2 linked regions of the Vulgatibacter sp. genome follow. Each later gene encodes a partner of the first gene's protein in a complex. Links are inferred from orthologs where the notes say so. Each region holds a gene or a part of one and is shown on either strand. Other genes may lie near its edges.

Region 1 (11,188 bases):
GTTGGTCGGCAGCACCGCCTTGAGCGCCGTCACGTCGCCCTTGATCTCCTCGACGTCCTTCGGCTGGAGCATCGAGGCGTACTCCTCGAGGCTCTTCTCGGTCGTGTAGATCAGGCCGTCGGCGGTGTTCTTCGCGTCGGCCACGGCCTTCTTCTGCTCGTCGTCGCCGCGGTGCTCCTCGGCGTCCTTGATCATCCGCTGGATCTCCTCCTCGGTCATGCCGGAGGAGGCGAGGATGCGGATGGTCTGCTGCTTGCCGGTGCCGAGATCCTTCGCCGCCACGTGCACGATGCCGTTGGCGTCGATGTCGAAGGTGACCTCGATCTGCGGCACGCCGCGGGGCGCAGGCGGAATGCCCACCAGCTCGAAGCGGGCCAGCGTCTTGTTGTCCGCCGCCATCTCGCGCTCGCCCTGGAGCACGTGCACGGACACGATCGGCTGGTTGTCCTGCGCGGTGGAGAAGACCTGCCCCTTCTTCGCGGGGATGGTCGTGTTCTTGTCGATGATCTTCGTGTAGACGCCGCCGGCGGTCTCGACGCCCAGCGAGAGCGGGGTCACGTCGAGGAGCAGCACGTCCTTCACGTCGCCGGTGAGGACCGCGCCCTGGATCGACGCGCCGATCGCCACCACCTCGTCGGGATTGACGCCCTTGTGCGGATCCCTGCCGAAGAAGCCGCGGACCTTCTCCTGCACCTTCGGCATGCGGGTCATGCCGCCGACCAGGATCACCTGATCGATCTGCCGGGCGGTGACGCCGGCGTCCTGGAGCGCGACCTTGCACGGCTCCAGGGTCCGGTCGATGAGCTCGGCGCAGAGCTGCTCGAGGGTGTCGCGGTCGAGGGTGTCGGTGAGGTGCTTGGGGCCGGTGGCGTCGGCGGTGATGAAGGGGAGGTTCACCTCGGTCTCGTGGGCCGAGGAGAGCTCGTGCTTGGCGCGCTCCGCCGCTTCTTTCAGCCGCTGCAGCGCCATCCGATCCTTGCGCAGGTCGGTGCCGTGCTGCGCCGCGAAGCGCTCCGCGAGCCAGTCGATGATCCGGTTGTCGAAGTCCTCGCCACCGAGGAAGGTGTCGCCGTTGGTGGCCTTCACCTCGAAGACGCCCTGGTTCAGCTCGAGGATCGAGATGTCGAAGGTGCCGCCGCCGAGATCGTAGACCGCGATGCGCTCGCTCTTGCCGTCCTTCTGCTTGTCGAGGCCGTAGGCCAGCGCCGCAGCGGTGGGCTCGTTGATGATGCGCAGGACGTTCAGGCCCGCGACGCGGCCCGCGTCCTTGGTGGCCTGGCGCTGGGCGTCGTCGAAGTAGGCGGGGACGGTGATCACCGCTTCGGTGACCTCCTCACCCACGTAGTCCTCGGCGGTCTGCTTCATCCGCGAGAGCACCTGCGCCGAGATCTCGGCGGGGGCCATCTTCTTGCCGCGGACGTCGACCCAGGCGTCGCCGTTGTCTGCAGGCAGCACGCCGAAGGGCAGCAGCCCCAGGCTCCGCTGCACCTCGTGCGTCTGGTATTTGCGGCCGATGAGGCGCTTCACGCCGTAGATGGTGGCGTCGGGGTTGGTGATCGCCTGGCGTTTGGCGATCTGCCCCACGAGCCGCTCGCCGTTCTCGGCGAAGGCCACCATCGACGGGGTGGTGCGGCTGCCCTCGGAGTTGGGGATCACCACCGGATCACCGCCCTCGAGGACGGCGACGCAGGAGTTGGTGGTTCCGAGATCGATCCCGATGACCTTGGCCATTTACGTCGTTCCCTTGTGTGCTCCCCCCGGGGCGCACGGCGGGCAGAGGCTCAATTCTGCGTTTCTTCCCCGGAAGGAGCAGCGGCGGCCTCGGGGCCGGGCCCGCTGGAGACGACCACCATCGCCGGGCGGACGAGCCGCTCGTGGAGCTGGTACCCCCGCACCAGCTCCCGCACCACCACGTTGGCTGCGTGCTCGGTGCTCTCCACCTGCTGGATCGCCTCGTGGAAGCGCGGGTCGAAGAGCTCGCCCACCGCCGAGAAGCCCTTCACCCCGAACTTGCCCAGGGTCTCCTCGAAGAGGCGGCGGTTCATCCGCACCCCCTCGGCGAAGGAGTTGAGGTCGCCGCCGCCGGCGGAAGCCTCGAGGGCCCGGTCGAAATTGTCGAGGACGGGGATGAGCTCGGAGAGGAGCTTCTCGATCCCGAACTTCTGCAGCTCCTCGCGCTCCCGCGCCGCCCGCTTCTTGTAGTTCTCGAGGTCGGCCACCGCGCGCAGGCGCAGGTCGTTGGCCTCCTGCAGGCGCTGCATCAGCTGCTGCGTGCGCTTCGCCGACTCCTCGAGGAGCTGCTCCTTGAGATCGAGCTCGGCGCGCAGCGCCTCGTCGCCTTCGCCCGCTGCTGCGACGACGTCTTCCTCGACCTCGATCTCGAGGGTGTTCTCGACGCCGGTGGTCGTGGAGCCACCCTCGACGGCGCGGAGCGCCTCGGCGATGGCGTCCTCGCTGATGTCGACCTGGAAGGCGTTCTTCGGCGGGGTCTCGGACTGGGACATGAGCGCTGAAAACCCTGTGGAGACGCGGAATTGCGGCCCGCATCATGGCACAGCGCAGTTGGGGCATCAACCGCGCGGAGGGCGTCCGGCGCCCGTTTCCGTGGCAGGGTCGGCGCGCAAAACCCATACTGCGGAGCAAGCGACGACCCACCGCCCGGGCCGCCTCCGGCCCGCAGGCAGGCGGGGTCGTGTGCGTCGTGGGCTGGGATGGACGATCTGCTGGCGAACGAAACGGAAGGCACGGCCGAGGGCGCCCTGGGCCGTCTGCTGGAGCGGCTCCGGGATGGCACGGGGCCGGTTCCCGTGCTGGGCGTGAAGGGCGGCGCCAGGGGCTGGGTCGCCGCCGGGATCCGCGAGGCCCTCGGCAGCCCGCTGGTGGTGGTGGCGGCGGACGAGGAGGCTGCCGACCGCCTCGCCGCGGACCTCGGCTTCTTCCTCGGCGGCGGCACCGAGGGCGAGGAGCGCAAGGTCCTCCGGCTGCCGGTGGACGAGGTCCTCCCCTACGACGGCCTCTCGCCGGATCGCTCCACCGAGCTCGACCGCCTCGCCGCCCTCACCCTCCTCCACCGCGGCGAAGCCCCGCCGGCGCTGGTCCTCTCCGCCAGGGCGCTGGCCCGGCGCACCCTGCCCCGCGCCATGTTCGCCGGCGCCACCGACGAGATCGCGGTGGGCTCGAGCTGGGACCGCGACGATCTGGCGCGCCGCCTGGTGGCGCTGGGTTACCAGAGCGTGCCGCTGGTGGAGGACGCGGGCACCTTCGCGGTCCGCGGCGGCATCCTCGACCTCTGGTCGCCGATCTACGGCCAGCCGGTGCGCCTCGAATTCTTCGGTGACGAGGTGGAGAGCCTCCGCGTCTTCGAGCCCGACACCCAGCGCACGGTGCGGACCCTCGACCGCGTGCTCCTAGGCCCCGCCCGCGAGGTGCTCTTCAGCGACGAGACGAAACGCGCCGGCATCGCCGCGATCCGCGACGCGGCGGACCGGGTGAACAAGCCCACCGCCCAGGTGCGGGAGCTGGTCGACTCGATCCAGGAGGCGATCCCCGCCTACGGCGTGGAGAGCTTCCTCCCCGGCTTCTACGAGGAGAAGCTCGAGCCGATCGCCGGATTCTTTCCGGAAGGCGCGGTGATCCTCCTCGACGATCCGGTAGCGATCGACCGGGCCCTGGAGGATCTCTGGGAGGATCTGGAGAAGGAGCACGAGGCCACCCTCGAGCGCGCGGATCTCGCGCTGCCGCCGCAGGCCCACTTCCTCGGCGCCGACGAGGCCCTCGCCCAGCTCGGCGCCTTCGCCCGCGCCGACCTCCACTCGCTCTGGATGGGCGGCGCCGACGTGGAAGCGGTGCGCTTCGACCTGCCCGCCACCGCGGGGATCCGCAAGGAGATCGAGAACCACCACGGCGAGGACGGCGCCCTCCACCCGCTGGTGGAGCGGCTGAAGCGGTGGCGGGAGCGGGGCTACACCACCATCCTCGCCGCGGGTTCCCAGGGGCAGGCCGACAAGCTCAAGCGGCTCCTCTCCGAGCGGCGGGTGGCGGTGAAGATCCGCGACGAGTGGGTGCCCGCGGATCCCTCCAGCTGGTGGGATCGCTCGGTCCACGCCTGGATCGTCCCCCACGAGCTCACCGCCGGCTTCCTCGCCGCGGAGGCGCACTTCGCGGTCATCGCCGAGGAGGAGATCCTCGGCGTCCGCCAGAAGCGCCGGCTCCGCTCCGCCCGCCGCGCGGACATGCCCTTCGTCGCCGCCTTCCGCGAGCTGAACGAGGGCGATCTCTGCGTGCACGTCGACCACGGCATCTGCCGCTACGGCGGCCTGCAGAAGCTCAACGTCCGCGGCGTGGAGGGCGACTTCCTCGTCCTCCACTTCGAGGGGAAGGACAAGCTCTTCCTCCCGGTCTCGAAGCTGCGGCAGGTGCAGAAATTCGTGGGCGCCGGCGCGGAGCACGCGCGCCTCGACAAGCTCGGCGGCACCTCCTGGGAGAAGACCAAGAAGAAGGTCAAGGACGAGCTGCTGCGCATGGCGGCGGAGCTCCTCGACATCTACGCGCGGCGCAAGGCCCACCCGGGCATCGAGTACCCGCAGCCCGACCGCTACTTCCACCAATTCGAGGCGGACTTCGCTTTCGACGAGACGCCGGATCAGCAGAAGGCGATCGACGACGTGATCGCCGACATGGCCTCGGGCAAGCCGATGGACCGGCTGGTCTGCGGCGACGTGGGCTACGGCAAGACCGAGGTGGCGATGCGCGCCGCCTTCATGGCGGTGCTGGGGCAGAAGCAGGTGGCGGTGCTGGTGCCGACCACCATCCTCGCCCTGCAGCACTTCAACTCCTTCAAGAGGCGGATGCGCGACTACCCGGTGCAGGTGGACTGGGTCTCCAGCTTGCGCGGCGCAAAGGAGAACAAGGAGGTGCTCCAGCGCGCCGCGGAGGGGAAGGTCGACATCGTCCTCGGCACCCACGCGCTGCTGGCGCCGAGCGTCGCCTTCAAGGATCTCGGCCTCGTGATCATCGACGAGGAGCAGAAATTCGGCGTAAAGCACAAGGAGCGCCTCAAGCGCTACCGCGCCGAGGTGGACGTGCTCACGCTCACCGCCACGCCGATCCCGCGCACCCTGCACATGTCGATGGCCGGCGTGCGCGACATGTCGATCATCAACACGCCGCCTGCGGACCGTCGCGCGATCCGCACGTTCGTCTCGAAATTCTCGCCCACCGAGATCCGCGAGGCGATCCTCCGGGAGAAGGGACGCGGCGGCCAGGTCTACTTCGTCCACAACCGGGTGGAGTCGATCGGCTCGATGCAGCGCTTCCTCACCGAGCTGGTGCCGGAGGCCTCCATTGGCGTTGCCCACGGGCAGATGGGCGAGCACGTCCTCGAGCGGATCGTCGGCGACTACATCGACAAGAAATACGACGTGCTGCTCTGCACCACGATCATCGAGAGCGGCCTCGACATCCCCAGCGCCAACACGATTATCGTGAACCGCGCCGACACCTTCGGCCTCTCCCAGCTCTACCAGCTCCGCGGCCGCGTGGGCCGCTCGTCGGAGCGCGCCTACGCCTACCTGCTGGTGCCGGCGAAGCAGCAGATCACCAAGGACGCGCAGCGGCGCCTCGAGGTGCTGCAGCAGTTCAGCGATCTGGGCGCGGGCTTCCACATCGCCAGCCACGACCTCGAGATCCGCGGCGCCGGCAACCTCCTCGGCGCCAAGCAGTCGGGGCAGATCGAGGCAGTGGGCTTCGACCTCTACTCGCAGCTCCTCGAGGAGGCGGTGGCGGAGACCCGCGGCGAGCCGATCCAGCACGTGGTGGAGCCCGAGGTGCAGCTGCCGGTGCCGGCCTTCATCCCCGACGACTACCTGCCCGACGTGCACCAGCGGCTGCTCTTCTACAAGAAGCTCGCCCAGGCCAACACCGACGAGGAGATCGAGCAGGTCCGAGAGGAGATGATCGATCGCTGCGGCCAGCCCACCCACGAGGTGGACGCCCTCACCCGCACCATGGCGATCAAGGCGGATCTGCGCGCGCTGCGGCTGCGGGCGCTGGAGAGCGGGCCGGCGCGGCTGGTGATCACCCTCGGCCCCGACGCGCTCCTCGATCCGGCCAAGGTGGCAGCGCTGGTGGCCCGGGGCGGCAACTACCGCCTCACCCCCGACATGAAGCTGGTGGTGAAGACGGCGCCGGATCTCTCCGGCGAGCGGCTGCTCGAGGCGGCGCGGTACGCCCTGCGGGATCTCGCCCGGTGTGCGGCGGCATGACCGGCGGCCCCGCGGAGGATGGCGTGCTGAAGCGGCTCTTCTGGCGGCTGATCGACTGGATCGGCCGCAACGAAAAGAGCGTGCTCGTCGCGGGCCTGCTGGTGGTCGGCGGCGTGTGGGGATTCGTCGCGCTCGCCGACGAGGTGAACGAGGGCGAGACCCAGGCCTTCGACGAGTGGGTGCTGCGGCAGCTGCGCACCCCCGGCGATCTCTCCGATCCCATCGGCGACGTCTGGGTGGAGGAGGCGGCCCGGGACATCACCGCGCTGGGCGGCGTCACCGTGCTCGTCCTGGTCACGGTGAGCGTGGTCGTCGCCCTGGGGCTGCAGCGCCGGCGGGGCACGATGTGGCTGGTGGTCGGCAGCACCCTCGGCGGCGCGCTCCTCACCTCCGCCCTCAAGGACGCCTTCGACCGGCAGCGGCCCGGCGTGGTGCCCCACCTCACCGAGGTGCTCACCGCCTCCTTCCCCAGCGGGCACGCCATGCTCTCCGCGGTGGTCTACCTCACCCTCGGCGCGCTCCTGGCGCGGCTGGTGCGCAACACCTGGGCGCGGGCCTGGTGCCTGCTGGTGGCGATGGGGATCACGGTGCTGGTGGGCTTGAGCCGCCTCTACCTCGGGGTGCACTACCCCACCGACGTGCTCGGCGGCTGGGTGGCGGGGATGGCCTGGGCGCTGGCCTGCTGGCTGCTCGCCCGCTGGCTCCAGCGCCGGGGCACGGTGGAGCGGCCCGGCCCCGCCCGCTCCTGATCACTCACGCAGGAGCAGGCCGCCGTCGATGGTGAGCGTGGTGCCGGTGCTCCACGAAGCGCCGAGGAGATGGACCACCGCAGCGGCCACGTCCTCCGCCTTGCCGAGGCGGCCGAGGGGGTGCAGGCCGCGGAGCGCCTCGAGTTGTGCGCCGAGGCGCTCTTCGTATTCCACGCCGGTGGGCATCGTCTCGCCGGGATCGAGGCGCAGCTCGTGAATCATCTCGGTGTCGACGAGCCCCGGCGCCACCGCATTGAACCGCACGCCCCGCGGCGCGCCCTCGAGGGCCAGCGAGGCCATCGCCGCCACCAGCCCCGCCTTCGCCGCGCTGTAGGCCGCAGAGGTCCGCACCGGGCGGAAGGCGAGCGTGGAGGCGACGAAGACCACGCCCCCGCCGCTCTCGAGCACGCGCAGCGCCTCCTCGCCGAGGCGCAAGGGGGCGACGAGGTTGAGCTCGAGTTGCGATCGCAGCGCCGCCTCGTCGATCCGGCCCGGCGCCTGGTGCACCACGTTTCCGGCGCTGTGGACCATGCCGTCGAGGCCGCCGAGCAGATCCCGGGCCCGCTCGAGCAGGCCTTGCCGCTGGGCTTCGTCGGCAAGATCGCAGGGCAGCGCGTGGATGCGGCCGGGCCATGCATCCCGCACCGCCTCGAGCCGCTCCGCCCTGCGCCCGACCACCACCACCTCGCCGCCGTCGGCGGCGATCCGCTCGGCCACGGCGCGGCCGATGCCGCTGCCGCCGCCGGTGACCAGCACCCGCCGCGTGCCGACGGGCAGCTTCATCGCGCCCGCTCCGCCGCAGGGTAGAAGGGCACCGGCTCGACCCAGGGCAGCTCGCCCTCGTGCGCCACTTCGATCTCGTCGTGGGGCAGGAAGGCCGGCCGATCGACGCAGAGGATGGTGCCCTCCACCTGCGCCGGGTTGTCGTAGCGGTGGGGCAGATCCTTCGGCCAGCGGAAGGCGCTCCCCGGCGCCACGGGCCTGCCCTGGAGCAGGAGGTTGGACCCGAGGATCAGCTCCCGCTCCTCCATCGCCTGGTGGACGTGGGTGGGGATCGACGCCCCCGGCGCGATCCGCAGCCGGTAGATCCCGCAGCCCTGGCTGGCGTGGAGCACGTCGACCCGGCCCCACTTCTTCTCCTCGACGGGGAAGCCCATCTCCTCGCGGCTGCGGTGGATTTCGAGGGAGGGAACGGCGTCGCCGCCGAGGGCGCCGGGCTTGGTGAGCCGCACGCTCACCGCCTCCACCTGCGCGTGGGGCGCGTCGGCGGTGGGCGGCGCGAGGATGTAGCTGCAGAGCGCCTCCGCGGCGGTCTCGAGGAGGCGGAAACGGCACGACTCGAGGAGGAAGCGGATCTCGCCGGCGAGGCGCGCGTAGTCGAGGCTCGCCTCGAGGCCTGCGCCTGCAGCTGCGGCGCGGGTGTCGAGGAAGAGGGCCAGATCGACCTGCAGGGTCTGCACCGTGCGCCGCTCCTCCGGGTAGACGCCGACGATGCAGTCGGCACGCAGGCCGCGGACCTCGATGGCGTCGAGGCTCCTGCCGTTGGTGGTGAGGAAGGGACGCTGCATGCGAAACCTCAGAGCGTGTGAAGAAATCGGTCCGGCAAGCGCCGGCCCGCTTTCTTCGCTCGCGCTTCGCGCGAGAGACGCTCCATCTTACGATCGCTCCGCCTTCGGCTTCGCTGGAGAGTTTGTTTCACAAACTCTCAGAGCACGACCGAGCGGCCGCCGTCCACGTTGATCACCTGGCCGGTGACGTAGGGTTGCTGCGCGAGGAAGAGCACCGCCCGGGCCACGTCCTCGGGATCACCCTCGCGGCCCATCGGCACCCGGGCGAGGATCGACTGCTTGGTCGCCTCGTCGTAGTCGGGCGGGAAGGCCACGGTCCCTGGCGCCACGCCGTTCACCCGGACCTTCGGTCCGAGCTCCACCGCCAGCGCGCGGGTGAGCATGAGCAGCCCGGCCTTGCTCACCGAATAGTGGGCGTACTCGTCGTAGGGCCGCTCCGCGGCGATGTCAGTGACGTGGATCACGCAGGGCGCCGGCGCCGCGAGCAGCGAGGGGAGGAGCCCCTGGGTGAGGAAGAAGGGGGCCTCGAGGTTGATCGCCTGCATCCGCCGGTAGCGGGCCCGATCGATCCGGGCGAAGGGCACCCGCTCGAAGATGCCGGCGTTGTGGACCACGAGATCGAGCGCCGGGTGTTCGGCGCGCAGCGCTGCGGCGAGGCGATCGACCGCGTCGGGATCCGAGAGATCGGCGGTGCGGAGATCGACCTGCCTGCCCAGCGCCCGGGCCTGCGCCGCCACCTCCTCCAGCGCATCGACCGACGCGTGGGCGTGGAGGACGAGGTCGTAGCCAGCATGGGCCAGGGCGAGGGCGGTGGCGCGGCCGACGCGGATGCCGGCGCCGGTGACGAAAGCCTTGCTCATGGCGCCGCAGGATGCCCGAGAAGCGCCGCCGGTTGCACGGCAGAAAGCCGCACGGCGCCTGCTTGCTCGCCCGGAGCCCGGGCGGCGCGCGGTGCATGGCCGCCCCATCGCGCCCACCTTGAAGGACACCACGCGCAAGGAGGTAGACGATGGGTCTCTTCAAGAAGGCAGCAGCCGCAGGCTTCCTCAGCCGTTTCCTCAACAGGCGCCGGTCCCGGCGCTCCTACGGCTACGGAAGGCGCCGCGGCCTGCTCCGCCGTTTCCTCGGGTAGGGGCCGATGCATCGGCGCTACGAGCTCGCCGGTGGGGAGGCCGCCGGGGCGATGAGCGACGGCTCGATCTTCTTCGTGGGGACGGCCACCACGCTCATCCGCTTCGGCGGCTTCTCGATCCTCACCGACCCGAACTTCCTGCACCAGGGCGAGAAGGTCCACCTCGGCTACGGGCTCCATTCGACCCGGCGCACCGAACCCGCCTGCCAGCTCGAGGATCTCCCGCCCTTCGACTTCGTGCTCCTCTCCCATCTCCACGAGGACCACTTCGATCGCAAGGTCGAGCAGCGGCTGCCGCGCCACACCCAGATCCTCACCACGCCGAAGGCGGCCCGGGCGCTGGCGCACCGAGGCTTCTATGCCGTCGATGCGATGCACCCCTGGGAATCGATCGAATTCGCCCGGGGCGAGAGCCGGCTCCGCGTGACCTCGATGCCGGGGCGCCACGGGCCGATGGCCTTCGCCAGGCTGCTGCCGCCGGTGATGGGCTCGATGCTCGAATTCGGCCACGAGCGCTTCGGCCTGCTGCTCCGCCTCTACGTGAGCGGCGACACGCTGGTCTACGAGGCGATCCGCGAGATCCCCGAGCGCTTCCCGGGGATCGACTGCGCCCTGCTCCACCTCGGCGGTACGCGGGTGATGGGGGTGCTCGTCACCATGGACGGCAAGCAGGGCGTGGAGATGATGAAGATCGTCGAGCCGGAGATCGCGGTGCCGATCCATTACGACGACTACGACGTCTTCCGCTCGCCGCTCTCCGACTTCGCCGACGAGGTCCACGCAGCGGGGCTCGATGGCCACGTGCGCTGGATCCACCGGGGCGAGACGCTGCCGATCCCCAACCCGCTGGCGCGGACGCGGGAGGCGCACGAGGAAGAGACGCAGCCGCCCTGAAAATCGAAAACGCGCGGGCTGCATTCGCAGGCCCGCGCGTTCTCATGTGCCCAGCCGGGGAGCTGCGATTACTCGCACTCCTCCTCTTCGCCGTGGGCGTGGCCGTGCTCGAGCTCCTCGGCGGTGGCGGCGCGCACGTCGAGCAGCTCCACGTCGAAGGTGATGTCCTTGCCGGCGTAGGGGTGGTTGCCGTCGAGGGTGGCGGTCTCGTCGGTGAGCTTCATCACCGTGAAGCCCTGGGGCTCGCCCTCCTCGTCGTCCGACCAGATCTCCTCGCCCTCTTCCACGTCCTCGGGGAGGTCGGAGCGGGGCACCTCGATCACCATCTCGTCGTCGCGCTCGCCGTAGGCGTCGGCGGCCTTCAGGGTGACCTTGGTCTTGAAGCCCTTCTCCTTGTCCTGGAGCACGTTCTCCAGGCCCTCGGCGATCTCGTCGAAGCCGTGCAGGTACTGGAGGGGCGCGTCGCCGACGCTGCTCTCGAGCACCTCGCCCTTCGAATCGGTGAGGGTGTACTGCACGGTAACGACGTTGCCCTTGGTCGCCTTCATAGAAAGTCCTCTGCGTAACGCTGCAGGTTTTGCC
Region 2 (10,505 bases), on another replicon or contig:
CGCCTCCGCAGGGACGTCAGGACGGCCGCGCCCAGAGCGAGCGCAGATCGGGGGGGAGCATGTTGCCGAAGTCCTCGGCTTCGCCCTCGGAGACCTGCGCGCGCACCGTGGTGAGGACCGCCCGGACGATCGGCTCCACCTCGTCCACATTCTTCTTCAGGTCGTCGGCGACCATCTGGAAGAAGTCGTCCCTGCCGAATTTCGTCCGCGGCTTGCCCTCGTGGAAGGCGCAGCGGGTGACGAGCTCCCGCAGCTTCGAGGGGAGCTGCGCCTCGAGGTCCGCCGCCTCCTCGCCCATCACGCGCTGCTCGAGTCCGCAGAGCACGGAGACCGCCGCGCACTCCGCCAACTCCTCGTCGAGGTTGCCGATGGCGCAGAGCTCCTTGATGAAGGCCTTGTAGGTCGAGCCGGCGCGCGACTCGTGGCGCTGCTGCCGGATCTCCGGTGTGGCCCGCGAGGGCCGTCCCTGCTGCTGGTTTTCGTTGGCCATGGTGATCACCTCCTCCTCGAAGGTGATCACCTGCAGCCACCTTGCAGCACGCGCCCGGTCGCCCACGGGGGCACCTTCCGACGCAGCCGCACCTTGCAGGGCGCCCAAGGCCCGGCCTCTCGGTGGACGGCGGGCCCGGCGCCGCTGCGGCGACGTGCAGGCCCGCGCAGCGCCTCACTGCTCGTCCATAGATAGGACGTAGAACGTCCTGGTGGTAGCAACGAGTGGGCCGACCATGGTCGGGGTGCCGGCAGTGGTGACTTCGACGAAGTACTGGCCGGATATCAGGGGCGTCCAGATGATACGCGAGCAGCGATTGGTAACACTGATGTTATCGTTTTCGGCGACGAATGCGCCGGCGGAATCGTAAAGGCGCAAATGTGTGTCGTTGCGCTCCGGCTCGGCGCAGGCGCCCGTAAATCTGTCTCGTGTCCAGATGTCGTACGTCTGCCCAGCGGTTGCGTTGAAGGTCCAATAGTCTGCGTCGACAGCGGGGGGCTGCTCGAGTGTCCCCATGCCGAGTTCGCCCACCGCCAGCAGGTCGGCTGTCGCAAGCGAATCGTTCGGCTCGGTCTCACTCTGCCCTTCAAAGCTGCAACTAGAAGAGCAGCCGTCACCATCTACGTTGTTCCCATCGTCGCATGACTCGAGGTAAGCGATTACCCCGTCGCCGCATGCAACAGGTTGGATCGCAAGCATGAACCAGCCCCACACATCGTCGCTGGTCGAATTGCCGTCTACGACAGGATAGATGATCTGGCCGGCCGCGAGGTTGACGTCGAGGAAGATGACTGGACCAAACTGCCCGGTGGGCGGCGGCGCCGGAGAGACGCTGGAGCATGCAAGTTCAGACGCTGCCTGGGTGCAAGCGCCGTCCCAGAGGTAGAGCGACGCGTCGAAGCTGGGGAGAAGCATCAAGCGATACAGGCCGGAAGCCGGCGCCTCGAAGCGCGCGACTCCATCCCTCGCTGCGGTTGTATTGCAGCTGCCGCTGTAGTCGGGCCAGAAGCGTTGGGTCGTCGATCGCCAGAACCACGTGCCCGGCTCCTCCTCGCCGATGACATTCAGATTGACGGCGTCTGCGCAGGTGTCGCCTTCCCAGCGGCAGAGCGGACTGCATCCGTCGCCGGCGACCGTGTTTCCGTCTTCGCACTGCTCCCAGCCTTCGATGATGCCGTCGTTGCAGGTGACCTGCACTGCCGTGGCATGGAACGGTCCGCTATTCGCGACGCCTTCAGGGAGCCCGGCTATACCGCTCGCCACGAAGTACACCGTCTCGCCCGCGGCGATCTCGACCTCGATGCCCTCGGCAACGCCTGGCCCCTCTTCGTTCATGCAGCGCAGCGGCACCTGGCCGTCGCAGGCGTCCTGCCAGCCACGGAGCACGATGTCGTACGCCGCCTCGACAGCAACGTAGTAGCGGCCGTCGGTTGGGGCGGTAAAGGAGAGGACCGCATCCGGCACGCCGGTGGTGTCTGCGCAGGTTGCCGGATAATCGGCAAACCGCCCCGCTGTCGTCCCGTCGAGGGACCAGCCGCCGATGGTGGCATCGGGGGCCAGCGCGAGCGCCTCGGCGCAAACGTCGCCCTCGATCGCACAGACGCTGCTGCAGCCGTCGCCGTCCAACGTGTTGCCGTCGTCGCACCGCTCCGCGCCTTCGATCAGCGTGTCGCCACAGATGGCGTCGCGGCAGGCGCTCGTGTCGAACTCGCAGTCGCTTCCGCAGACGAGCGCCCCGCCGTCGAAGCCGAATTCCGTGCAGCTGGCGGTAAAGGATCCATCGCATCCCTCACCTTGCTGTACCACACCGTTTCCGCATACCGGGCACTCGTATCGGTGCGAGCAATCCGAGTCCTCGCAATCAACGAGACCGTCCCGGTCCTCGTCCGTACCGGAACCACAACTTTCCGGGTCGCCGCAACCGGTGGTATCGAGGGTGCAATCGTCGTTGCACGTCACGCGGCCGAGCGTGTGTCCGAAGTCCGCGCAGTAGGCGGGCACGTTTGTGCCGTCGCATTCTTCGCTGTCCTGGTTGATTCTGCCGTCGCCGCAGCGGGGGCAGGCTGCGTCATTAAAGCAATCGTCGTCTTCGCAGTCGACGAGGCTGTCGCCGTCTTCGTCCACGCCGGAGTCGCACCGCTCGGTGCGAGTACACGCTGCAGTCGAGAACGAGCAGTCGGTTGCACAGGCGAGCTCGCCGCCATCGAAGCCGAGCGAGCTGCAGGTGACGCCGGCGAAGTCATCGCCGTCGCAATCCTCCCCCGCATCGAGTTGCCCATTGCCACAGGGCTCGATCATCCCGCCGGCTCCACCAGCACCGCCTGCTCCGCCCGAGCCACCACCGCCCATCCCTCCTCCGCCCGAACCACCAGCAGGATGCCCGGCGGTGCCACCACTCCCACCGGAACCCGCCAAGCCGTCGATGGGCTCACGCGGGCTGCTGCAGCCGACACCAAGGACGACTGCCAGGGCGATCAAAAGGCCGGGATGGCGAGGCATCTTCAGCTCCCTTCGGCGAATGACGAGCCAGGCGTAGACCCAGCTCAAGCCGGGCCTACGCCTGGCAGACGCTACAGCACGTCAACCGTGAGATAGTAGGTACCCGTAGTGTAGGTCGTCGTATGGTTGGGAGATGCAGTGACCGCGACGTAGTAGGTACCATCCGAGGCAGCAATGAAATCAGCTGCAGCGCAGTAGCCGTTACCGTCATCGACCGAAAAGAGCTCGTAGCCTTGCGGATCGAAGACCGTGATGTAGGTATCACCAGCGGGGTAGCTCTGGCACCACTCTCGAGGCGATTGCGTCGACGTCATCACGTCGTAGTGCTTACCCGCCTCACCCTCGAAGCTCCAGTAGTCGACGTCGGCATTGCCTGCAATTCCCTGCCCGAACCACGACGGCATGAGAGCGTTGGGAATGAGGATGGTGTCGTTGGGTTCCGACTCGTTCGTCAGGACCGCGAGCTGGCCCATGTCGGCCCGAACCCATCGCAGATCCCCGAGCGGATCGATCCAGGCGATCTGGTCTTCGTAGACTGCAAACTCCGGATTCGTCGAGGAGATCGTACCAACGTCAAACGCGCGGTTGTACGAGCTGAGGCTGTTGAACGCGATGAGCTTGTCGCCGCCAGCGCATCCAGACGCCCGCACCACCACGAAGTCGGATGCAGGGAACCCAGTGTGGCCGGCGTTGCTGAGGCCCACTTTCATGTCATGGTAGCCAGCGCAACCCTGAGAAGGGGCGTCGAAGGGCAGCGAGATCGGATTCCAGAGGAATCCGGCGTCACGAGAGCTCGGCTCGCCAGCTGTCTCTGTGAAGACGAGGTCATATACGACGTCGGTCGGAGTTGCAGCCTCGGCCAGAGTTGCCGACGTAGTGGCTGCCGTCGCGACCTCCCAAGCCTTCAGATACCAAACGCCATTCGTGCTGTCCTTCTCCTGGTAGAAGACGTAGTTGTCGCCAACGACAGGATGAGCATCGCGCGAGCTCCCGGCGACCACGGAGCTCTGCAGTGCAGTGCCCGAGGACGCGAACGAAAGGTGGCGGATTTCACCGGTGCCAGGCGGCGCCAGCACTGCTGCGTCTCCAGAAGCCTCAACCAGCCCCTGCGGTGCTCCGTTGCCTTGTAGCGCCCAAGTCGCCTGAGTCACAGCCTGAGAGAAGTCGTACGCCTGCACACCGTCGAGCGGGTAACCCGGAATGGAGTCATTATCGTCCTCGCAGAACAGGACTTGCCCGCCCCAGACGCAACGTGCTGCCGCGCGATCGAGGGTGATTGGGAACGGCCGAAAGGTCGCGGACGCCGGGTCCCAGAGCAGGTTCTCGTTTGTTGCCGAGTCGACGAACGCAAGTCCTGGCTTGTTTTCCATCATCCCAAGCGCCGGGTTCGTCGCCGGTCCGAGGTTCGCGGAGTCGCTAACCGGAAGCGGACGAGCGCTCCCCACCGACTGAATGTGCGACTGCCGGAGCCACCAAACAACCGACGACCGCAGCTAAATGGATGCTTGAGCGCACGGATCCCCTACGAACTTCGAGGCTGTGTTGGCCTCTGAGTCTTTGTGAAGCAACCATTCCCTTGTAGAGTTGGCGTAAGACACGGCGCAACGCCCCAAGCGGGTGCCGCGCCGCCCGTCGCCAAACCGGTTCTAGGAATTGCCTGTGCTTCGGTAGGAGCTAACGCGGCCGTGAGTGCGGCGTGCGTCGTCGTTGTCCAAGTCCTCGCGACTACGCTTCGCACTCGCGCGGTGGCGAGGGGCTGCTCGAGTTGCGGTAAGACCAACCACGGTGGTGCCCGTTGCTCGCGGCGGCGTGTCGCGTCAGCGCCTGCGTCTGCGCGGCCGCGGAGTGAGATTCCCCGCGGCCGCGCAATAGGCGAGCGTGCCAGATCAGCGTTGTCATCGACTGCCCCGGGGTTCGCGGCGCTGGGTCAAGCCCCGATTTGTGTCTAGTTCGTAGCAGCCCGAGGGAAGCGCCATCGACAGGGGCGTACCGCTGCCGGCGCTTTCCTTCCGACGCGCAATCAGGCCCTGCGCTTCTGCCGCCGGGCGTGCTTCTCCAGCACCTGCGCCAGGTAGCGGCCGGTGTGGCTCTCGGGGCAGGCCGCCACCTGCTCCGGCGTGCCCTCGACCACCAGCGTGCCGCCCCCCTCGCCACCTTCGGGACCGATGTCGATCACGTGGTCGGCGCATTTGATCACGTCGAGGGAGTGCTCGATCACCACCACGGTATTCCCGGCGTCGGTGAGCCGGTGGAGCACCTGCAGCAGCTTCTCGATGTCGGCGAAGTGGAGGCCGGTGGTGGGCTCGTCGAGGATGTAGATGGTCTGGCCGGTGCCGACCTTCGCCAGCTCCCGGGCGAGCTTGATCCGCTGCGCCTCGCCGCCGGAGAGGGTGGGGGAGGGCTGCCCGAGCTTCACGTAGCCGAGGCCCACGTCGGCCAGGGTGGTGAGCCCCCGGACGATCTCCTTGTGGAGCGAGAAGTGCTCGAGCGCCTCGCGCACGCTCATCTCCAGCATTTCGGCGATGTTCTTCCCCTTGAAGCGCACGCGCAGGGTGGCGTCGTTGAAGCGCTTGCCGTTGCACGTCTCGCACGTCACGTAGACGTCCGGCAGGAAGTGCATCTCGACGAGCTTCACGCCGTCGCCCTCGCAGGACTCGCAGCGACCGCCCTTCACGTTGAAGGAGAAGCGGCCCGGCGTGTAGCCGAAGGCGCGGGCCTCCGGCGTCTCGGCGAAGACGTTGCGGATCGAGTCGAAGATCTTGGTGTAGGTCGCCGGATTGGACCGCGGGGTGCGGCCGATCGGCTTCTGGTCGATGTCGATCACCTTGTCGACGTACTCGAGGCCGGTGATCGCCTTGTGCCTGCCCGGGTGCGTGCGCCCGTCGTGGAGGGAGCGGGCCAGCGCCGGGTAGAGGATCTTGTTGACCAGCGTGGACTTGCCGGCGCCGGAGACACCGGTGACGGCGACCAGCTGGCCCAGGGGGAAGGCGACGTCAATTCCCTTCAAGTTGTGCTCGGCGGCGCCCAGCACCTGGATGAACTTGCCGTTGCCGGGCCGGCGCTGCGCCGGGATCTCGATCTCGCGGCGGCCGGAGAGGAAGGCGCCGGTGATCGACTGCTCGTCCCGCATCAGCTGCTGCGGCGTGCCCTGCGCCACCACCTGGCCGCCGAGCTCGCCCGCGCCTGGACCGAAGTCGACGATCCAGTCCGCCTCCTCCATCGTCTCCTCGTCGTGCTCCACCACGATCACCGAGTTGCCGATGTCGCGGAGGCGCTTCAGGGTGGCGAGGAGCTTGCCGTTGTCGCGCTGGTGGAGGCCGATCGACGGCTCGTCGAGGATGTAGATCACGCCGGTGAGCTCGGAGCCCATCTGCGAGGCGAGCCGGATGCGCTGGCTCTCGCCACCCGAGAGCGATCCCGCCGGCCGGTCGAGGGTCAGATACGAGAGACCCACGTCGAGGAGGAAGCCCAGCCGCGCGAGGATCTCCTTGCGCAGCTCCTTGGCGATCTGCTCCTCGGCGCCGACCAGCTCCACGTCCTTCACCCAGCCGTGGGCCTCGCCGATGGTGCGGCGGGCGAGCTCGTGGATGGCGAGGCCGTGGATCTTCACCGCCCGGCTCTCGGGCTTGAGGCGGGCGCCGCCGCAATCCGAGCACGCCTTGTCGCTGAAGAAGCGCATGTAGTAGCGCTTCATCTGCTCCGAGGCGGTGTTCTTGAACCGGCGCATCAGCTGGTTGACCACGCCCTCCCAGTCGATCTTGTACCGGCCCGAGCCCGCTGCGTCCTTCCAGGTGACGGTGAACTCCTTGCCGCCGGTGCCGTAGAGGACGAGGTCGCGCTGCTTCTTCGGGAGTTTCTCCCAGGGCTTGTCGAGATCGATGTCGAAGGCCTTGCCGAGCTGCTCGACCAGATCGGCGGTCCAGCCCTCGCCGCGGGTGACGCCGCTGGCCCAGGGGGCCACCGCGCCGCCGTGGATCGAGAGGCTCTGGTCCGGGACGATGAGCTCCGGATCCATCTCGGGCCTGGAGCCGAGGCCGTTGCAGGCCTGGCAGAAGCCCAGCGGCGAGTTGAAGGAGAAGGACTGCGGCGAGAGCTCACCAAAGGAGAGGCCACAGTGGTGGCAGGCGTTGTGCTCGCTGAAGAAGCGGTCGTTCGCCTTCTCCGCAGCGCCGTCGGCGAGGATCATCAGACCCTTGCCCTCGCGCAGCGCCGTCTCCACCGAGTCGGTGAGGCGGGTGCGGATCTCGGGCTTGACCACCAGGCGGTCGACGACGAGCTCGAGGTCGTGCTTGCTCTTCTTGTCGAGCACCACCTTCTCGGCGGTGATGTCCACGACGCGGCCGTCGACGCGCATGCGGGTGAAGCCCCGCTTCTTCGCGTCCTCGATCACCTCGCGGTACTCGCCCTTGCGGTTCTGCACCAGCGGGGCGAGGACCTGCACCTTGGAGCCAGCGGGCATCTCGAGGATGGTCTCGACCATCTGCTGCGCCGACTGCCTGCCCACCGGTCGCTCGCAGGTGGGGCAGTGCTGCACGCCGATCGAGGCGAAGAGCACGCGGAGGTAGTCCTGCACCTCGGTGATCGTGCCCACCGTCGAGCGCGGGTTGGACGAGGCCGCCTTCTGCTCGATCGAGATGGTGGGGGAGAGGCCGCGGATCGTGTCGTACTTCGGCTTCTCCATCTGCCCGAGGAACTGCCGGGCGTAGGAGGAGAGGCTCTCCACGTAGCGGCGCTGGCCTTCGGCGTAGAGCGTGTCGAAGGCGAGCGAGGATTTGCCCGAGCCCGAGACGCCGGTGAAGACCACCAGCTTCTTCTTGGGGATCTCGAGGGTGACGTCCTTGAGGTTGTGCTCGCGGGCGCCGCGGATGAGGATCGAATCGGGCTCCATGTACGTGACCATCCGTTCAGGCTGAGCGTCGGGGTATAGCGGGGTGGGCGCGTCCTGTCGAGCCCCCCTCTCCGGGGCGGGGACCTCGACCTCGCGCGCCGACACCTGCTGCGTGCTGCTCTCCCGCCGCCCGTGGCCCGGCTTCCGATGCATCGACACCTCCGTCGTCTCCCCGCAACAGCGGAAGGCCGAGGAAGTTGCCCGGGTTGCGCCGGTCGGCCCGCCGGCAGGCAGCCCGGCGCCCGGCCTGATGTCAGACCCCCGTGGCAAGCTCTTTCCGGTTCGAGCAAGGGGAGGGCACGATGGAAGCCGGTGCGCACGTTGAGGTTCCCATGGGGATGACGCGGAAAGAGGCGGTAGCGCGGATCGAGGCGCTACCCGAGCGGTTCTACGGCGAGTTCGTCGGCGGCGAGCTGGTGGTCAGCCCCCGGCCTGCCTCGCCGCACGGCCACGCCGCCACGGCTCTCACCGGGGAGCTCTTCGGGCCCTTCCAGCGCAGTCGCGGGGGGCCAGGGGGCTGGTGGTTCCACATCGAGCCCGAGCTCCACCTCGGCGACGACATCCTGATCCCCGACCTGGCGGGATGGCGGACGAGCCGGATGCCGGTCGTGCCGGACACGCCGGCGTTCACCCTGGCTCCGGACTGGGTCTGCGAAGTCCTCTCGCCCTCGACGACTCGGGTCGACCGCGCCGCCAAGCTGCCCGCGTATGCCGCCGCCGAGGTGGAGTGGGTCTGGCTCGTCGATCCGCTGGCGCGCATGCTCGAGGTCTACCGGCGCGCGGGCAGCCATTGGCAGGTCGCGCACGTCCTTGCCGGGAACGATGCGGTGCACGCACCGCCCTTCGACGCCGCTCCTCTCGAACTCGCTGCCCTCTGGCTGCCGACGCCCCCTCCGCCGCAGCCCTGACCCGCACGCGAAGGGGGAGACAGGTGCGGTTGGGAACGTGTAGGTTCCGCCGCCGGTTGGGCAGGCCGCATCCCGCGCGGTCGTCATGCAGCCCATCGCACGCAGGTAGAGGTCCGCCATGTCCGAGAACAACGTCGCCCAGGAAGTCCTCGAGGCCTTCGAGCAGTCGCGCGAGGTCCGCCCCCGCGCCATCACCGGCAACGAGTCGCCGATCGAGCTGCTCGCCAGCGCCTTCCCCGCCTACGTCGGCCGCCAGGTCCGCGAGGGCGCCAGGCTGATGCAGAAGAGCGTCGACAGCGGCAACTTCGTCTTCTGCACCATGTCCGGCGCGATGACGCCGGCGGGGCTCCACCGCTCCTGCATCGTTCCGATGATCGAGCGCGGCATGATCGACGTGCTCACCACCACGGGCGCGAACCTCTACCACGACGCCCACCGCGTCCTCGGCTTCCGGCTCAAGGAGATCGCCCCCGACGCAGGCGACACCATGCTCCGCGAGGCGCGGATCATCCGCATCTACGACATCGCCTTCCCCGAGGACGTGCTGCTCCGCACCGACCGGCTCTTCGCCTGGCTGATGGCGATGCCCGAGTTCCAGCGGACGATGACCACCGCGGAGTTCCACCACCTCCTCGGCAAGCACCTCTACGAGCTCGAGTCGAAGGTCGGCGTCGACCAGCACTCGCTGCTGGCCACCGCCTACAAATTCGGCGTGCCCATCTTCGTCGGCGCGCCGCAGGACGGCTCGATCTTCCTCAACGCCGTGCGCCTCAAGGCGGCCCTCGGCGAGAAGTTCAAATTCGCCCTCGACATCAACGCCGACGTCTACGCCATGGCGGCGCTGCAGTGGCTGGCGCAGAACGAGGGCGACACCGCGGTCTGGATCCTCGGGGGCGGCGTGCCCAAGAACTACACGCTCCAGGGCGAGCCCACCCTCGGCCAGATCCTCGAGCTCGACGCCCGCGGCTTCGACATCGACGTGCAGTTCTGCGTCGAGGTGGTGGACAACGGCGCGCTCTCCTCCTGCCCCGCTGGCGAGGGCCACACCTGGGGCAAGGTCTCGGCGGAGTGCGTGGAGTTCAACTCCGCCTACGTCCGCACCGACGTCACGTCGGTGCTGCCGTGGGTGACCCACGCGCTCTTCCACGGCGACAAGCGCCGCGCGCACAAGCGGATGTACGACCGGCTTCCCGAGGCGCTGCAGCGACTCGACGCCGACGTGGCCGCCCGCCGCGACCAGCTCCTCGAGGGGGTCTACGAGACGCCCGAAGAGTTCCAGCGCTGAAACATCCGTGGGGCCCGCGCGCCTGTGGGCGGGCCCCGAACGCTCGGAGGGGACGATGAACGAGAAGCTCCAGCGCCTCTTCGAGGACTACGCCGACAGCCACCGGCACCCGACCAACCGGTTGACCCACAAGATCGCGATCCCGCTGATCGTCTTCCACATCGTCGCGATGCTCGACTGGATCGCGCTGGTGGAGGTGGCAGGCGTCACCATCACCGCCGCCTGGGTCGGCTACGTGCTCGCCATCGCCTGGTACCTGCGCCTGCACGTGCGCCTGGCGCTGATCATGGCGGTGCTCTTCGCGCTCTGCTTCCCCCTGGGCCGGATCACCCCGTGGCCGGTGGTGGTGGGGATCGCGGTGGTGGGCTGGCTCGTCCAGCTCGCAGGCCACGTGGTCTGGGAGAAGAAGCAGCCTGCCTTCCTCACCAACCTGCT

The links.
Region 2: the proteins of mfd (region 1) and uvrA are in contact, whole or in part, in a crystal structure (PDB 4DFC), measured with the Escherichia coli proteins. The link is inferred for Vulgatibacter sp. from one-to-one orthologs.

Annotation. Positions count from the first base shown.
Region 1 is NZ_JAWLCN010000003.1:352,423-363,610, forward strand. What follows is about bases 2,317-6,463. They hold mfd (transcription-repair coupling factor), read left to right. Parts: upstream 2,317-2,711; coding sequence 2,712-6,263; downstream 6,264-6,463. Other genes in these bases: grpE (nucleotide exchange factor GrpE), read right to left, coding at 2,317-2,504; ACESMR_RS08920 (phosphatase PAP2 family protein), read left to right, coding at 6,260-6,463. In the rest of the region: molecular chaperone DnaK, read right to left, coding at 1-1,731; more of grpE, read right to left, coding at 1,782-2,316; more of ACESMR_RS08920, read left to right, coding at 6,464-7,012; ACESMR_RS08925 (SDR family NAD(P)-dependent oxidoreductase), read right to left, coding at 7,013-7,795; ACESMR_RS08930 (dihydroneopterin aldolase), read right to left, coding at 7,792-8,580; ACESMR_RS08935 (SDR family NAD(P)-dependent oxidoreductase), read right to left, coding at 8,718-9,440; ACESMR_RS08940 (hypothetical protein), read left to right, coding at 9,590-9,712; ACESMR_RS08945 (MBL fold metallo-hydrolase), read left to right, coding at 9,719-10,606; ACESMR_RS08950 (peptidylprolyl isomerase), read right to left, coding at 10,675-11,154. UniProt on the Escherichia coli protein: Couples transcription and DNA repair by recognizing RNA polymerase (RNAP) stalled at DNA lesions. Mediates ATP-dependent release of RNAP and its truncated transcript from the DNA, and recruitment of nucleotide excision repair machinery to the damaged site.
Region 2 is NZ_JAWLCN010000002.1:456,931-467,435, reverse strand. The notes cover bases 4,810-8,273. They hold uvrA (excinuclease ABC subunit UvrA), read right to left. Parts: upstream 7,878-8,273; coding sequence 5,010-7,877; downstream 4,810-5,009. Other genes in these bases: ACESMR_RS05815 (Uma2 family endonuclease), read left to right, coding at 8,216-8,273. In the rest of the region: ACESMR_RS05835 (DUF2267 domain-containing protein), read right to left, coding at 17-520; ACESMR_RS05830 (DUF4215 domain-containing protein), read right to left, coding at 665-2,788; ACESMR_RS05825 (PPC domain-containing protein), read right to left, coding at 3,061-4,359; more of ACESMR_RS05815, read left to right, coding at 8,274-8,785; ACESMR_RS05810 (deoxyhypusine synthase family protein), read left to right, coding at 8,904-10,070; ACESMR_RS05805 (DUF962 domain-containing protein), read left to right, coding at 10,126-10,505. UniProt on the Escherichia coli protein: The UvrABC repair system catalyzes the recognition and processing of DNA lesions. UvrA is an ATPase and a DNA-binding protein. A damage recognition complex composed of 2 UvrA and 2 UvrB subunits scans DNA for abnormalities.